Regions from separate parts of the Quadrisphaera sp. KR29 genome, predicted to be linked through region 1. Evidence: riboswitches for the same ligand, from Rfam matches in the RefSeq annotation. Region 1 holds a riboswitch; each other region holds the start of a gene.
The links. A riboswitch is a leader RNA that binds a small molecule or an ion and turns the genes downstream of it on or off. The one in region 1 is predicted to bind S-adenosylmethionine.
Positions count from the first base shown of each region.

Region 2: linked by a shared signal. The riboswitch ahead of ACUN9U_RS08885 (bifunctional o-acetylhomoserine/o-acetylserine sulfhydrylase) and the one ahead of ACUN9U_RS09885 (hypothetical protein) in region 1 are both predicted to bind S-adenosylmethionine.
Region 3: linked by a shared signal. The riboswitch ahead of ACUN9U_RS12000 (O-acetylhomoserine aminocarboxypropyltransferase/cysteine synthase family protein) and the one ahead of ACUN9U_RS09885 (hypothetical protein) in region 1 are both predicted to bind S-adenosylmethionine.
Region 4: linked by a shared signal. The riboswitch ahead of ACUN9U_RS12110 (flavin reductase family protein) and the one ahead of ACUN9U_RS09885 (hypothetical protein) in region 1 are both predicted to bind S-adenosylmethionine.

Region 1 covers NZ_JBQXXG010000009.1:12,635-16,329, forward strand. Annotated here, with positions in the region: gene ACUN9U_RS09875 (STAS domain-containing protein) at 1-544, opposite strand, end outside; gene ACUN9U_RS09880 (SDR family oxidoreductase) at 696-1,391, shown strand; SAM riboswitch class IV at 1,527-1,638, shown strand; gene ACUN9U_RS09885 (hypothetical protein) at 1,666-2,565, shown strand; gene ACUN9U_RS09890 (LLM class flavin-dependent oxidoreductase) at 2,667-3,695, shown strand, end outside.
Region 2 covers NZ_JBQXXG010000007.1:190,909-194,603, forward strand. Annotated here, with positions in the region: gene ACUN9U_RS08885 (bifunctional o-acetylhomoserine/o-acetylserine sulfhydrylase) at 1-1,080, opposite strand, end outside; SAM riboswitch class IV at 1,138-1,253, opposite strand; gene ACUN9U_RS08890 (DUF4192 family protein) at 1,331-2,605, opposite strand; gene ACUN9U_RS08895 (DUF1232 domain-containing protein) at 2,773-3,213, opposite strand; gene ACUN9U_RS08900 (EcsC family protein) at 3,210-3,695, opposite strand, start outside.
Region 3 covers NZ_JBQXXG010000012.1:11,176-14,870, reverse strand. Annotated here, with positions in the region: gene ACUN9U_RS12005 (LLM class flavin-dependent oxidoreductase) at 63-1,400, opposite strand; gene ACUN9U_RS12000 (O-acetylhomoserine aminocarboxypropyltransferase/cysteine synthase family protein) at 1,397-2,833, opposite strand; SAM riboswitch class I at 3,030-3,128, opposite strand; gene ACUN9U_RS11995 (OsmC family protein) at 3,183-3,647, opposite strand.
Region 4 covers NZ_JBQXXG010000012.1:33,647-37,341, forward strand. Annotated here, with positions in the region: gene ACUN9U_RS12095 (SpoIIE family protein phosphatase) at 1-281, opposite strand, end outside; gene ACUN9U_RS12100 (YeiH family protein) at 323-1,345, opposite strand; gene ACUN9U_RS12105 (hypothetical protein) at 1,347-1,628, opposite strand; SAM riboswitch class I at 1,712-1,803, shown strand; gene ACUN9U_RS12110 (flavin reductase family protein) at 1,813-2,310, shown strand; gene ACUN9U_RS12115 (DivIVA domain-containing protein) at 2,321-3,322, opposite strand; gene ACUN9U_RS12120 (hypothetical protein) at 3,399-3,695, opposite strand, start outside.

The DNA of each region.
Region 1 (3,695 bases):
CGCGCGGCGTCGCGGCCTTCCACGCCGAGAGGGCCTCGGCCAGCGTCGCCCGCGCGGCGACCTCGCCCGCGGTGTCCGCTGCGGCGAGGAGCCGCTCGACGGCCGGGTCCGCCCCGACGACGGCCGCGCGCCCGCCCAGCGCCGTGGTGCGGCGCAGGGTGGCGAGCAGCAGGCCGCCGCCGGCGGCGTCGGCGGTGGGGACGGCGGCGAGGTCGACCACCACGTCGGGCGCCACCGCGGCCGCGGAGGCGCCTGCCGCGGCGTCGTCCTGCGGCCTGCGGGGCGACCACGTCCTCAGCAGGGCCTGCTCGAGGGCCGAGCGCAGGTGCGGACCCGCCGAGGCGTCGAGGTCGCCGGTGAGCGTCATGACCACCAGGGCGCCTGCGCCCGCGGCGCGCTGGTGCACCTCCACGGCCACCCGCAGCGGCGACCGGCCTGGCGGGGCGAGCGCACCGGCCGCCGCTGCGCCGGGTGCTGGGGGTGCTGGGGGTGCTGGGGGACCGGCGGGTGCGGTGGTGCCGGGGCGGAGGACGGTCAGGGCCATCGGGCGCCTCCTCGTCGTGCGCACTGTGCCTGAGGTGTCACTCAAAGTAGCCACATCGGGTGACACCTGGCAAGGGCGCAGCCGTCGGCCGCGGGGCCGCTGCGGCCGGTGGCCGGGTGCCGCCCGACGTCCCCGCGGCTAGCCTCGACGCGTGGACCTCGGGCTGTCAGGTCGTGCGGTGCTGGTGGTCGGAGGCGGTGGCCTCATCGGCCGCGCCGTGGTCGGGCGGCTGCGCGAGGAGGGCGCCACCGCCGTGGTGGCCTCCCGGTCCACCGAGCCCGACGCCACCGGCACCCGGCTGCGGCTGGACGCCCGCGACGACGCCTCGGCCACGGCCGCCGTCGAGGCGGTCCTGGCCCACCACGGCCGCCTGGACGGTCTCGTGGTCACCGCGGCCCCGAGCGCGCAGACCCTCGACGCCACCCGCAACGACGACCCCGCCCAGGTGCTGGAGGCCTTCGACGCCAAGGCCGTCGTCTTCCTGCGCCTGGCCGCTGCGGCGCTGCCGGTGATGCGGGAGGCGGGCTACGGGCGCGTGGTGGGCATCAGCGGCCAGAACGCCTTCCTCACCGGCGGCACCACCGGTGCCGTCCGCAACGCCGCGCTCATCGTCACGGCGAAGAACCTCGCCGACGCCGTCGCCGGCAGCGGCGTCACGGTCAACACCGTCAGCCCCGGCACCGTGACCCCGACCCCGGCCGCCGAGGTGCAGCCGGGCCGCGGCGGGGAGTCCAGCCCCGACCAGGTCGCCGACCTCGTGGCCTTCCTGCTGTCCCCGCGCGCCGCGGCCATCTCGGGGGAGTCCATCGCCACCGGTCACCGCGTGCGCGGCGTCGTCACCTTCTGAGGCCCCTCCTCTCCCACGACGACGCGGACCGGCTCCGCGAGCGCAGGGTGCCCGGTGTTGACGGCGCCGCGTCCAGCAGCCACGCTGGTCCCGATCCACAGCACCGCCTGAACCACCCGAACCACCCGCTCCACAGGTCATGAGCGTCAGCGACAAGCCCTGGCTGGCTGACCGGCAACCCTCGCTCCGCGGCGGGGTGCCCCAGGTGACGACCCGACCGGACCCACCCGTCCGGTAAGCGCGATGCCCCTCCCGGGGCGGAAGAGGTCCCCCGATGTCCACGCTGCACCTCGCCCTCGCCCTCGGCGGCCCTCGACCGGGCCCGTCGACCAGCTGGTCGCACCTCGTGCGCGAGGCCGAGGCCGGCCTGCTCGACCTCGTGACGCTCGAGGGCGCCGGGGCCGGCGCGGACGAGCTCGGGGACGTGGCCCTGGCGACCCGGCTCGCTGCGGGCACGCGCTCCATCGGCCTGCTGCCCACCGTCCACGCCGGGCGCAGCGAGCCGTCGGCCATCGCCCGCGCGGTGGAGGCCCTCGACGCCGCCTCCGGAGGCCGCGCGGGCGTCCACCTGCGGGTGCCGGTGCCCGCTGACGAGCACGGCTGGGTCCAGGCGGTGCGCCGCCACTCCTCGAGCGGTCCCGGTGCTGTCGTGGCGCTGCCCGGACGTCCGGGGCGCGGGCCCCGTGCCCTGCCCGCGGGTGCCGCCGACCTCGCCTTCGTCGCGCCCCGCACCACCGTCGACGCCCAGCAGCTGGTCGCGGCGGCCCGCGCCGCCGGGGCACCCCCGCTCCTGCTCGGAGACCTGGTCGTGGTGGTCGACGAGAGCGCGGAGCGCGCCCGGGCGCGCTGGGAGCGCTCCGCCGGTGAGCTGCCCGGCACCGCGCCCGAGGGCACCCGCGTCTTCTGCGGCACCCCGGCCCAGCTGGCCGACCTGGCCCAGGGGTGGCGCGCCGCCGGGCTGGCGGGCCTGCGGCTGCACCCGGCTGACCCGGCCGTGGACGTCCTCGCCGCCACCCGCGCCCTGGTGCCCGAGCTGCAGCGGCGCGGCGCGTTCCGCCGCGCGTACAGCGGTGCGGGCCTGCGCCAGCGCCTCGGCGAGCGAGCGCCAGCGCACCCCGCGCCGGCGCACCTCGTGCCCGGGGCACGCCCGTCGGACCACTGCGCGGCCGCCTGACGGCTGCCCGCGGCCGGTGCAGGACCAGGAGCGGAGCGCGCTGGAACAGATGCGCCCCCACCCCTGCTGACCCGGACGTGGCCGCTGGACCGGATCCGACCATGAGCTCCTCACCCGTGCCCCTGCACCTGGCCGTGGCGCTGGACGGCGCGGGGTGGCACCCCGCCGCCTGGCGCGAGCCCACCGCCCGGCCCACCGAGCTGTTCACCGCCCGGTACTGGACCGACCTCGTCCGCGAGGCCGAGGCCGGTCTGGTCGACCTCGTGACGCTCGAGGACGCGCTGCGCCTGCAGTCCGACGACCCGCGCCGCCCCGACGACCGCACCGACAGGGTCCGCGGCCGCCTCGACGCCGTGCTCCTCGCGGCCAGGCTCGCGCTGGTCACCGACCGCATCGGCCTCGTGCCGAGCGCGACGGCCACGCACACCGAGCCGTTCCACCTGTCCAAGGCGATCGCCACCCTCGACCACACCACCCGGGGCCGCGCCGGGGTGCGCGTGCAGGTGTCGCTGCGCCCCGACGAGGCCGCGCACTTCGGCCGCCGCCCCGAGCTGCAGGCGCTCACCGCCGGGCAGGTGCCACCCCCGGCGCTGGTCGAGGACGTCGCCGACGAGGCCCGCGACTGGACCGAGGTGCTGCGGCGCCTGTGGGACTCCTGGGAGGACGACGCCGAGGTCCGCGACGTCGCCACCGGCCGGTTCGTCGACACCGCCAAGCTCCACACCGTCGACTTCGCCGGCCCGCACTTCTCCGTGCGCGGCCCCTCGATCACGCAGCGTCCGCCGCAGGGCCAGCCGGTCGTCGCGGCGCTGGCCGGCGGGCCGCCCGGCGACCGGCTCGTGGCGCGCTGCGCGGACCTGGGGTTCCTCACCCCCCACGACGACGCCGAGGTGCGCCGCCTCGTCGCGGCCGTCCGCCGCGAGCGGGAGGACCAGCCCGCCTGGCCGGACGGCCTGGGCGAGGCGCCGCTGCGCCTGCTCGGTGACGTCGTCGTCGTCCTCGACGAGCGTCCGGGGGCCGCCGCGGAGCGGCTGGCCCGCCTCGACGCGGCTGCCGGTGCGCCGCTGGCGGCCACCAGCGACGCGCTGGTCTTCGCCGGGACGCCGGCCGAGCTCGCCGACCTGGCCCTG
Region 2 (3,695 bases), on a different contig from region 1:
CTCGGCGCCGCCGTCGATCTCGAAGGCGACCACCGCGCCGACGCCGCGCGGCAGCAGCCGCTGGGCCCGCTCGTACCAGGGGCTGGAGGGCAGGCCGGCGTAGGAGACCGAGAGCACCTCCGGGCGCTCCTCGAGCCAGTGCGCCACGCGGGTGGCGTTGGCCACGTGCCGCTCCATGCGCAGGCTGAGGGTCTCCAGGCCCTGGGCGATGAGGAAGCTGTTGAAGGGGGCCAGCGACGCGCCGAGGTCGCGCAGCAGCTGCACACGCGCCTTGAGGACGTAGGACAGGTTGGCCCCCAGGGGGCTGCCGACCCCGAGGTCGCGGGCGTAGACGAGGCCGTTGTAGCTGTCGTCGGGGGTGGTGAAGCCGGGGAACCGCTCGCCCTGGCCGTAGTCGAAGCGCCCGCCGTCGACGATGACGCCGGCGATGGCCGTGCCGTGGCCGCCGAGGTACTTCGTCGCCGAGTGCACCACGACGTCGGCGCCGTGCTCGAGCGGGCGCAGCAGGTACGGGGTGGCCACGGTGTTGTCGACGACGAGCGGCACGCCCACCTCGTGCGCGACGCCGGAGACGCCCGCGATGTCGAGCACGTGCGAGCGGGGGTTGGAGACCGTCTCCGCGAAGAACGCCTTCGTCCGCGGCGTGGCCGCGGCCCGCCAGGCCTCCAGGTCGTCGGGGTCCTCCACGAAGGTCACCTGGACGCCCAGCTTGGGCAGGCTCCGCTTCAGGAGGTTGTAGGTGCCGCCGTACAGGGCCGCGCTGGCCACCACGTGGTCGCCGGCCTCGGCGACGTTGAGCAGCGCGAGGGTCTCGGCGGCCTGCCCCGAGGAGACCGCCAGCGCGCCCACGCCGCCCTCGAGGGCGTTGACGCGCTGCTCGACCACGTCGGTGGTCGGGTTCATGATCCGGGTGTAGATGTTGCCGAACTTCTTCAGGGCGAACAGGTCCGCGGCGTCCGCGGCGTCGTCGAAGACGTACGACGTGGTGGAGTAGATCGGCAGCGCCCGCGCGCCGGTGGCGCTGTCGGCCGTCTGGCCGGCGTGGATCTGCTTCGTCTCGAAGGACCAGCCGTCGTTCACAGGAGTCTCCCCGACCTCAGGGCCAGGGCGCGGCGGCCCAGCGGTCCGCCGGGCCGTGGCCCGCGCTTGCCGCAGCCCCGGACGGGGAGCGACCGGGTCATCACCCGGGGCACCCCACCGCGGGCGGGGGTTGCCGGCCAGCGAGCCGGGGCTTCGCGCTGGCGCTCATGACCTGCTCGGAGGATAGGCAGGCCCGCAGCGGGCCTCCACCTCGTCTCAGCATGTGGACGCCTCTGGGTGCCCCGGCAGCTCACCACCGCCCGTCCGGCCCTCCTGCCGGCCCCAGCGCCGGCTCCCGGCCCGGTGGGGGCAGGCCCACGCTGACCGCCTGCAGCACCAGCGCGGACAGGGAGTGGGCGGGGTCCAGCTCGAGCGCCGCCTGCGCCCACACGCCCGCCGCCGGTGACGCCCCGGTGCACCAGGCCACGTAGGCGGCGCAGCCGGTCGCCGCGGCCCGCCAGCGCGCCGGAGCCCGGCGGGCCAGCTGCTGGAGCACCGCGAGCGCGGCGCCGGGGTCCGCCGCGGGCGCCAGCGCACCGGCGAGCTCGGGCAGCGCCTGCGGGACGGCCACCGCGAGCAGCTGGTCGCGCAGCGGCAGCCGGCGCAGCGCGGCCAGCAGCACCGCGACCTCCGCGGGGGCCAGCCGCAGGCCCGCGCCGTCGCGGCGGGACTGCGCGGTGAGCAGGTCGCGCCAGTCGCGCAGCACGTCGCGCTCGGCAGGTGGCCTGCGGCGGGCGCGGGAGGCCAGGGCGGCGCCGACGGCGGCCACGTCCGCGGCGCTGCCCGGGCCGCCCTGACCGCCCGAGCCGCCCGAGCCGCCGGCGCCTGCGCCGGCTGCGGGCGGGACGGCGGCCACCGAGCGGCGCAGCCCCAGCTCCCAGCTCTCGCGGTCAGCGGGGAGGACCCTGCCCGCCAGCACCATCTCCGCCGCCACCTGCGTGGCCTCCCTGCCCTGCAGGGACCGTCCCGAGGCGGGGCAGCAGGACCGGTCGCAGGCGTAGGAGTACAGCCGTCCCCGGTGCACCAGCCACGGCTCCGGCTCGACGCCGGCGGCGGCCAGCGCGGCGCACACCAGCTCGGCGCGCGCGGACCCCGGCAGCCGCAGCAGGCCGGCCAGCGGGGCGGGCGCGCCGCGGTCCTCGCGGGCCCGGCGCGGGGCGGGCACCACCGCCCGGCCGCGGCGGGGCGGGCGCCCGGCAGGGGGCTCCCCGGCGTCGGTGACCAGCGCCAGGAAGCAGCGCGCCGCGCCGTCGGCGACCAGGTGCTGGACCAGCTGGCCGACCAGCTCGCGGTCGTCGGCGGCCTCGACGTCGACCCGGCCGACGACCCCGGTGCGCCACCGCGGGGGCCGCAGCGAGACGACCACGAGGCTCTCCCGGGGCCTGAAGCCCAGGGTGTGCTCGGCCAGGGCGAGCACCTCCAGCGGGCTGCTGCTGCGGATGACGGTCTCGCCGCCTCCGCCGCTGGCGCTGGTGCGGTCGCCGCCTGCGCTGTGCCGGTCTCTGCTGGTCCCTGCCTGCTCCACGGGGACACGCTGGCCCGCGGGAGCCGCAGGTCCCGGCCGCGGACGGCTCCTGTGGACGACCGCGACCCCCGACCGGCCGTGCTCCTGCCTGTGGGCGGAGGACGCGGACCTGTCGACGGGGCACCCCGCCGGGTCGGCGCTGCGCCGTCGTCGCGGCGGCCCCGGTGTCAGCCGATGACGTCGCCGGGGACGACGGCCGGCCGGCTCCGGCGGCCCCCACGGCCCCCGCGTCCCGCGCTGGCTGCGGCCCTTGGGCGGGCCTGGGAGGCCTCCCACACCAGGAAGGACTCCCCCTCAGCCAGCAGCGCGCCGGCCAGCCAGGCCAGGACGGCGGCGTCGTCGGCGAGCCCCACGGGCCCCAGCAGGCCCTCGGGGAGCAGGTCCGCCGGGGAGGCCACGTACACCGCCGCGGCGGCCATGAGGAGCAGGCGGCCGCGCGAGCAGCCGGTGTAGCGGCCCGAGAGCACGGCCGGGACCAGGCGGGGCAGGCTCGCGACCACGCGGGAGGTCTTCGGGCCACCGCGCGCGCGGCTGCGCCGCAGCGCCCGCCACAGGGCCAGGAAGGCGCCGGGGGTGCTGCGCCCGGCGGCCGGGCCGCGCCCGCTCACCGCGCCGCTCCCCCCGCGACCTCCCCGGCCACGCCCCGGCGCAGCGGGAAGGCGGCGCGGGCGGCCTTGGCGGTGCGGCGCAGCGCGTAGGCGTCCAGCCCGGCGCCCAGCACCCCGCCGGCCAGCGGCAGGCCGCGCCCGAGGCGCGACAGGCCCGAGCGGCCCAGCCGGGACAGCAGCTGGAAGCCGATGGCCTTGTTGAGCACCGCCAGGCCCGGTCCGTTGAGCTGCTTGCGGGCGAGCCGGGTGACCAGGCCGCCGGGGCCGGCGAGCCCGAACTTGGACAGCAGCGCACCGCCGTCCTCGTCGGCCAGGACGAGCAGCACCGCCGAGCGCACCTGCTCGGAGGACAGGTCGTAGCCGCGCAGCGCGGCCGTGCCCGCCACGGTGCGGGTGGCGATGACGTAGTAGCCGAGCAGGTTGGCCGGCAGCGCGACCGGGAGGGTGACGAAGCCGCCCAGGCCCGTGACGAAGCCGCCGAC
Region 3 (3,695 bases), on a different contig from region 1:
CGCCCCTGCTCTGCATCGGCGCGCGGGGCGCCGCACCTGAGCCCGCCGCCCGCGGCGGCGGGTCAGAAGTCGAAGAGGTTGGCGCGCGCCCCGCCGTCGCCGAGCTCGCGGCGCAGCACGCCGCGGCGGCGCAGGGCGGGCACCAGCTCGTCCAGGAGGCGGTGCAGGGTCACCGGGTGCAGGTCACCGGAGAGCAGCACGCCGTCGTTGTCGGCCTCCTCGCCCAGCTCCTCGACGAGGTCGGCGACCTCCTCGGCGGTGCCGACCAGGCCCTCCCGCCGCGCCACCAGGCCCTTGCGCGAGCGGCGGAGCAGCACCTCGCGCAGCGGCGTCGCCGCGGGGTCGCCGACGCCGGCGAAGAAGCCCTTGAGGGTCCCGCGCGAGACGTGCTGGCCGAAGGCCTCCGCGGGCAGCGGGGCGTCGAGGTCGTGCGCGGTGAGGTCGGTCTCCAGGTCGCTGGACCAGTGGCCGGCCACGGCCAGCAGGTCGGCGTCGCTGGGGTCCAGCGACGCCGCGACGACGCGCTCGGCCTCCTCGCGGGAGGCGACCACCTCGGCCTTGACCCAGAAGAGGACGCGCACGTCCTGCGCGCTCCGCCCGGCCTCGCGCGCGGCCTCGTGGACGCGGGCGCGGTGGGCGCGGACGCTGGCGGGGTCCAGCGGTGCGTAGGCCAGCTGGACGTCGGAGTGCGCCCCGGCGTAGGCCAGGCCGCGCGGGGAGCCGCCCGGTGAGACCACCAGCGGCTCCCCCTCCCGGCCGCCGTCGAAGGGCGCGGCGTTGAGGGGGCCGGTGACGTCGAAGTACCGGCCCTCGTGGTGCCGGGCGGCGATGCGGGTGCCGTCGGCGTAGCGCCCCGCGGGCGCGCTGCCGTCGCCGTCCGCGAGCGCGCCGTCCTCCCAGGACCGCCAGAGGTCCTTGACCAGCGAGGTCCACTCCTCGGCACGGTCGTAGGCGGCGTCGTGGTCGAGCGCCGGCGCGCCCACGTGCCGGGCGCTGCCGGTGTCGGTGACCACGTTGAGCCCGAAGCGACCGCCCGAGAGGTGCTGCAGCGTGGCGGCCTGCCGCGCGGCGAGGTAGGGCGGGGTGACACCGGCGTTGACGGTGGGCACCAGGCCGATCCGCGAGGTGGCGGCGAACAGGTAGGGGGCAAGCAGCAGGGGGTCGTGCTTGGGGCCGCCGTAGGCGCCGCGCACCCGCAGCTCCAGGGTGTCCGGGCTGCCCAGGGAGACCGCGTCCTCCATGACCACCAGGTCGACGCCCGCCTGCTCCAGCTCGCGCACGGCCTGCTGGTAGACCTCCGGGCGCCGCCAGTCCCACCCCCACGCCCAGTCCGGGCGCCCCCAGCCCTGCGGGCCGAAGCCGCGCGAGAAGAAGTACCCGACGTGCTGCAGGCGGCTCACGCGGCACCGTCCTGCGCAGCGCCCTCGAGGCTGTCGGCGTGGGGGGTCACCAGCTCGGCCGCCACGAGCGCGCGGCGCAGGTCGGCCTGCAGGTCCTCGACGTCCTCGATGCCCACCGACAGGCGCACGGTGCCGGGGTGCACGCCGGCGCGCTCGCGCTGGGCCGGCGTGCGGTGGGCGTGGGTGGTGGAGGCCGGGTGCACCACCAGGGAGCGCACGTCGCCCAGGTGGGTCATGTGGCTGAACAGCTGCAGCGACTCGATGAAGCGCCGGGCCGCCGGCGCTCCCCCGCGCAGCGTCACCGCCAGCACCGACCCCGAGCCGCGGGGCAGGTAGCGGCGGGCGCGCAGGTGCGAGGGGCTGGAGGCCAGGCTGGCGTGGTCGACCCCGGCGACGGCCGGGTGGCGCTCCAGCCAGCTGGCCAGCAGCGCGGCGCTCCGGCAGTGCTGCGCCACCCGCAGCGACAGCGTCTCCACCCCCTGCTGCACGAGGAAGGCGTTGAAGGGGGACAGGACGGGGCCGAAGCGCGCCGCGACCGCGTGGCGCGCGTGCTCGGCGTAGGCGCGCTCCCCGTGCAGGTCCAGCCAGCTGCGCCCGCCGAGCACCGCGCTGGGCTCGGCCAGCTGCGGGAACAGGAGGTCCCCGCCGGGGGCGCGCCCCTGCCACGGGAAGCCGGTGCCGACGACGACGACCCCGCCGAGCGCCGTGCCGTGGCCGGAGAGGAACTTGCTGGCCGAGTGCACCACCACGTCGGCGCCGTGCTCGAGGGGGCGCAGGAGGTAGGGGGTGGCCAGGGTGTTGTCCACGACGAGCGGCACGCCGTGGGCGTGGGCGACCCCGGACACCGCGGCGACGTCGAGCACCTCGTTGCGGGGGTTGGACAGCGACTCCGCGAACAGCACCCGCGTGGTCGGGCGCAGCAGGCGGCGCCAGGCGGCCGGGTCGGCGTGGTCGTGCACGAAGTCGACCTCGATGCCGAACCGGGCGAAGTTCTCCTCGAACAGGCCGCGCGAGCCCTCGTAGAGGTGGTCGGAGGCCAGCAGGTGGTCACCGGCCTGCAGCAGGCCCAGCAGCGCCGTGGTGATGGCGGCCTGGCCGGACCCCACCACGAGGGCCTCGGTCCCGCCCTCCAGCGCCGCGAGGCGCCGCTCGAGGGCGGCGGTCGTGGGGTTGGCGACCCGGGAGTAGACGAAGCCGTCCTCCTCGCCCGAGAAGCGAGCGGCAGCGGAGGCGGAGTCCTCGAAGCGGAAGCCGGCGGAGACGTGGATCGGCGCCACGCGGTCCCCGTGACCGCCGGGCACCCCGGCGTCACCGGCGTGCACCTGCTGCGTGGTGAAGCCGTAGGGGCGGGGGCGCACCACCGGCGGGGCCACCGCGGGCTGGACGGGACGGACGGGCTGGGGCAGGGACGGGAGGGCGGTCTGGGCGGACATGGGGGACCTCTCGGGCGCGCCGCTGCTGGCGGCGCCGCGGCCGGCCCGTCGTCGGGCGGCGCGGGGGGCGGTGGGGGCTGGCGGGGCGCTGGTCAGCGCCGACAGCCGCCACCAGCGGTGGGGGCGAGGTCGATGTGCAGGCGCCGCGTGAGGACGCCGGGGAGAGCGGGGGCGGGTCGGGACGTGCGCACGGTGTCCTCCATCGGCCGTGGCGGGAGCACCTGACGCCGTCCGGGGACTGCGCTGGTTGCTGCGGCGTCGACGAGCCACGTCTCTCGGCCGCTCTGGATGGTCGCGACGACGGTAGGGGCGGCGCGCCCCGACCGTCAACAGGGCGCGCCGACGGCCCTCAGCCGAGCGGGGCGCGGTGCCAGGAGCTGCTGTAGGCCAGCCCGCTGCGCTGGAACATCTGCGTCACCGGGCAGCGGCGCTCGGTCTCCGCCTGGAAGGTCTCGAAGACCTCCTCGGAGGCGTCGGTCTGCACCGTCACCTGGACGGTGACGCGCTCGAAGTTGGCGTTGCCCTCGGCCCCGCCGGCGATGACGGAGGGGTCCAGGTCGCCCTGGATGCGGAAGGACCAGGTGCCCACGGCGATGCCCAGGCCGGAGGCGACCAGGCTGCCGGTGACCTGGTTGCAGCTGGTCAGGGCTCCCAGCAGGTAGCTCAGGGGGCTGGGGGCGGCGTCCTGCCCGCCGAAGGAGGGGTAGGTGTCGGCGGTGAAGACGTGCTCGTGCTCACCGGCGACCACCAGGCGCTGGGCCACACCGGTGCCCTCGGCGTCGAGGACGAAGGGCACGGTCTGCTTGACGGGCATGGCGAGAGGATACCTGTCGCGCACGACGGGTCAAGGACGACCGACCGC
Region 4 (3,695 bases), on a different contig from region 1:
GGGCCGCCGATCCGCGCCTCCCACGTGGTGGTGGTCCCCGTGCGCGCCGCGCGCCGCAGCGGCTCCTCGCTGGTCGAGGTGCCCGGCACCGCGTCCCACAGGACCCTGCCCAGGACCTCCTGGGGCCGCAGCCCGCTGGCCGAGGCGGCGGCCGGGCTCACCCAGAGCACCTCCCAGCCCGGCCCCAGGACCGCGACGGGGTCGGGGATGCTGGCCAGCGCCCGCTGCCACCAGCCCGGGGGCACCGCGGGCACGGGCCCGTCGGCGTGCCCCGTCACCACCCGCCGATCGAACCACGGGCCGCGGCCGGCCGTCAGGCGCCTCACAGCCCCAGCAGGCGCACCCCCGCCCAGGCCACCGCGGCCACGAGCAGCCAGGAGGCCAGGCCGAGCACCAGCGAGCGCCCCCCGGTCGCCGCGAGCGCGCGCAGCCGGATGCCGGTGCCCAGGGCGTACAGCGCCGCGACCAGCAGCACGGTCTGCACGGTCTGCGCCGCCGCCAGCACCTGCGCGGGCAGCAGGCCGGTGCTGCGCACGGCGACCGCCAGCAGGAACCCCACCACGAACAGCGGCAGCAGCGGCACGCGGGCGCTGACGCCCTCCCCGCCCTCCCCGGCCCGGGAGCCGGTGCGGGCGCGGCGGGCGGCGCGGCGGGCCGCGAGGCCCACCCCGGCCACCAGCGGCGCCAGCAGGGCCACCCGCGCCAGCTTGACGACGACGGCGGTCTGCAGCGCGCCGTCGACCCGGCTGGCCGTGGCCACCACCTGGCCGACGTCGTGGACGCTGGCGCCCACCCAGGCGCCGAAGGCCACCGGGTCCAGGCCCAGGGGACCGGCCAGCGGGGGCAGCACGAGGATCGCCAGGCTGCCGCACAGGGTGACCAGCGCGACGGCGGTGGTGACGTCCTCCTTGCGAGCCCTGGCCAGCGGCTCCACGGCGGCGATGGCCGAGGCGCCGCAGACGGCGAAGCCGGTCGCGACCAGCAGGCCCCGCCCCGGGGGCAGTCCCAGCGCCCTGCCCAGCGCGAGCGTGCCGCCGAAGGTCAGCGCGACGGTGGCGACGACGACGGCGAGGCCCTGCCAGCCGAGCGCCAGCACCGCACCCAGCGGCAGCTGCAGGCCCAGGAGGACGACGGCGGTGCGCAGCAGCCGGCGGCTGGCGAAGGCCGTTCCGGGGACCAGGGCAGCGCGTTGCAGACCGGCGTTGGCCACGAGCAGGCCCAGGACCACGGCCACCGTGGTCGGGCCGAGGCCGGGGACCAGCGCGGAGACGGCCAGGGCCAGGGCGGTGGCCGCGGTCGCCGCCAGCAGGCCCGGCAGCAGCGGGCGCAGGGCGAGGGCCGGCACGTCAGGCGCGCGGGCGCCGCAGCGGCAGGAGCAGCAGGGCCAGGGCCAGCAGCGCTCCCGCCGCGGCGCCCACCCAGGCCGGCCCGGTCAGGAAGGCGCCGCCGGCGCCCTTCGGCCCGGCGAGGTAGCCGGCGAAGCCGCCGGCGAAGGCCAGCACCACCCCCAGCAGCACCGCTGTGGAGGGTGCGGGGCGCCGCCGGCGCGGCGCCAGCAGGAGGCCGGCCAGGCCCCCGACCGCACCGGTGAGGACCAGGGCGGCGACGCCGATGACCACGCGCTGCACGGCGCCACGCTAGACCGCCCGCGCGCCCTCCCCGCGCCGGCGCCGCGTTGACACCGGTGGGCGGCCCGGGGGACCATCGACCCCGCCCATCCAGAGCGGCCGAGAGACCTGGCTCGTCGACGCCGCAGCAACCAGCCCCGCGCAGGGCAGGTGCTCCCGCCAGGACCGATGGAGGAGATCCGCCGTGACCTGCACCGACGCTCCCGCTGCACCCGTGGTCGACCTGGCCGGCGCGTTCCGCGCCGTCGCCTCCAGCGCGTGGGTCGTGACCACCCGCGCCGGCGAGCGCCCCGTGGGCTTCACGGCGATCTCCGTGGCGTCGGTGTCGGTGGCGCCGCCGCTGCTGTCCTTCAACGTCTCGCGGACCTCCTCCAGCCTGGAGGCGCTGCTGGCCGAGCGGCGCGCCGCCGTGCACCTGCTCGCCGCAGACCAGGAGCAGCTGGCGCGCCGGTTCGCCGCGCCGGCCGCCGGCCGCTTCCCCGAGGACGGCTCGTGGGGCTTCGACGAGTCCGGGCTGCCCGAGCTGCGCGGGGTGGTCGCCCGCCTCGCCGGCCCCGTCCACGCGGTGGTCGAGGCCGGCGACAGCCTGCTGCTGCTCGTGCGGCCCGAGGTCACCGCGGTCGCCGGTGGCACGCCGCTGGTCCACCACGCCAGGGCCTACCACCGCCTCGCGGCGGCCTGAGCCCAGCGGCTCAGCGGCGGGGCGCCGCCTGCGGCTCGTCCTCGCGCAGGTCGAGCACGGCGGTGTGGTCCACCTCGCCCGCCGCGGCGCCGTCCTCCAGCCCGGTGACCGGCACCGATCCCGCGGGGGCGCCGGCGCCGCCGGACAGGGTGGCCAGCATCTGGCGGACGTTGGCCAGCTGGGCGTTGATGCTGTCGCGGCGCTCGGCGGCCGCCGCCACCTCGCGCTGGGACTGCGCCCGCACCTGGTCGGCGTGCTCGCGCGCCTGCTCCACCAGCGCGGCCGCCTCCTCGCGGGCGGAGGCCAGCAGCTCCTCGGTGCGGGCCGCCACCTCCCGCTCCACGGCGTCGGCGCGGTCGCGCGCCTGCGCCACCAGGCGCTCGGCCCGCTCCAGCTCCTCGGCCTGGGCGCGGGCGCGCTCGGAGGACTCCACCTCGGTGCGGTGGCGCCGCGTGGCCAGCGCCAGCTCGAAGTCGGCGGCGGCCTGCGCCGCGCGGGCGCGGGCGTCCTCCCAGGCGGCCTCGGACTCCTCGCGCCGGGCCGCCGCGTCGCGCTCAGCGGCGTCGAGCAGCTCCTCGGCGCGCAGCTGGGCGTCGGCCAGCACGCGCTGCGCCTCGAGGTCGGCGTCGGAGCGCACCGCGGCCTCGTAGCGGTCCGCCTCCAGGCGGACCAGGCGCGCGTGCGCCTCCGTCTCGCTGCGCAGCGCCCCCGCCTCGGCCTCGGCGCGGGCCACGACGTCCCCGGCCTCCTCCTCCGACAGCGCGAGGATCTGCGCCACGCGGGCGCCCAGGTCGGCGTAGGTGGGCTGGAGGGCCTCGGGGCGCACCAGCTCGGCGGCGTCCTCGGCGGCGCGCTCGGTCAGCCGGTGCTCGAGGGCCTGCACCCTCTCGGACAGCTCGGCCGCGGCCCCGCGGGCCTCCTGGAGGGCGACCTCCAGGTCGTGGACGTGCTGCTCGACCTGCGCGGGGTCGTACCCGCGCAGGACGGTGCGGAACGCGCCGGTGTCAGCCATGGTGCCTCCGGGGGAGCTCGTGGACCCAGCCCCGGCCGCTGGCGGCCGCGCGGGCCCCGCCGGGGACGGGCGGCCCCTACCGTGGCAGGGACGCGCGGCGACCGCTCGCCGACGGGTCCGCGGCCGACCCCGGCAGCGCCGGGGAGCCACCGCGTCCGCGCGCGGCGAGCGCCTCGATGATGCCCGACAGCTGGCCGAGCTCGGCAGCCGCCGCCTCGCGCATCCGCGTGAGCTCGGCCACCTCCGCGGCGAGCCGGTCGCGCCGCGCCTCCGCGTCGGCGCGCTCCCGGTCGGCGGTGCTGCGGGCCTCCAGCACCAGGCGGACGGCCTCGGCGCGGGCCTCGCGGCGCACGTCCTGCCCCTCGCGCTGGGC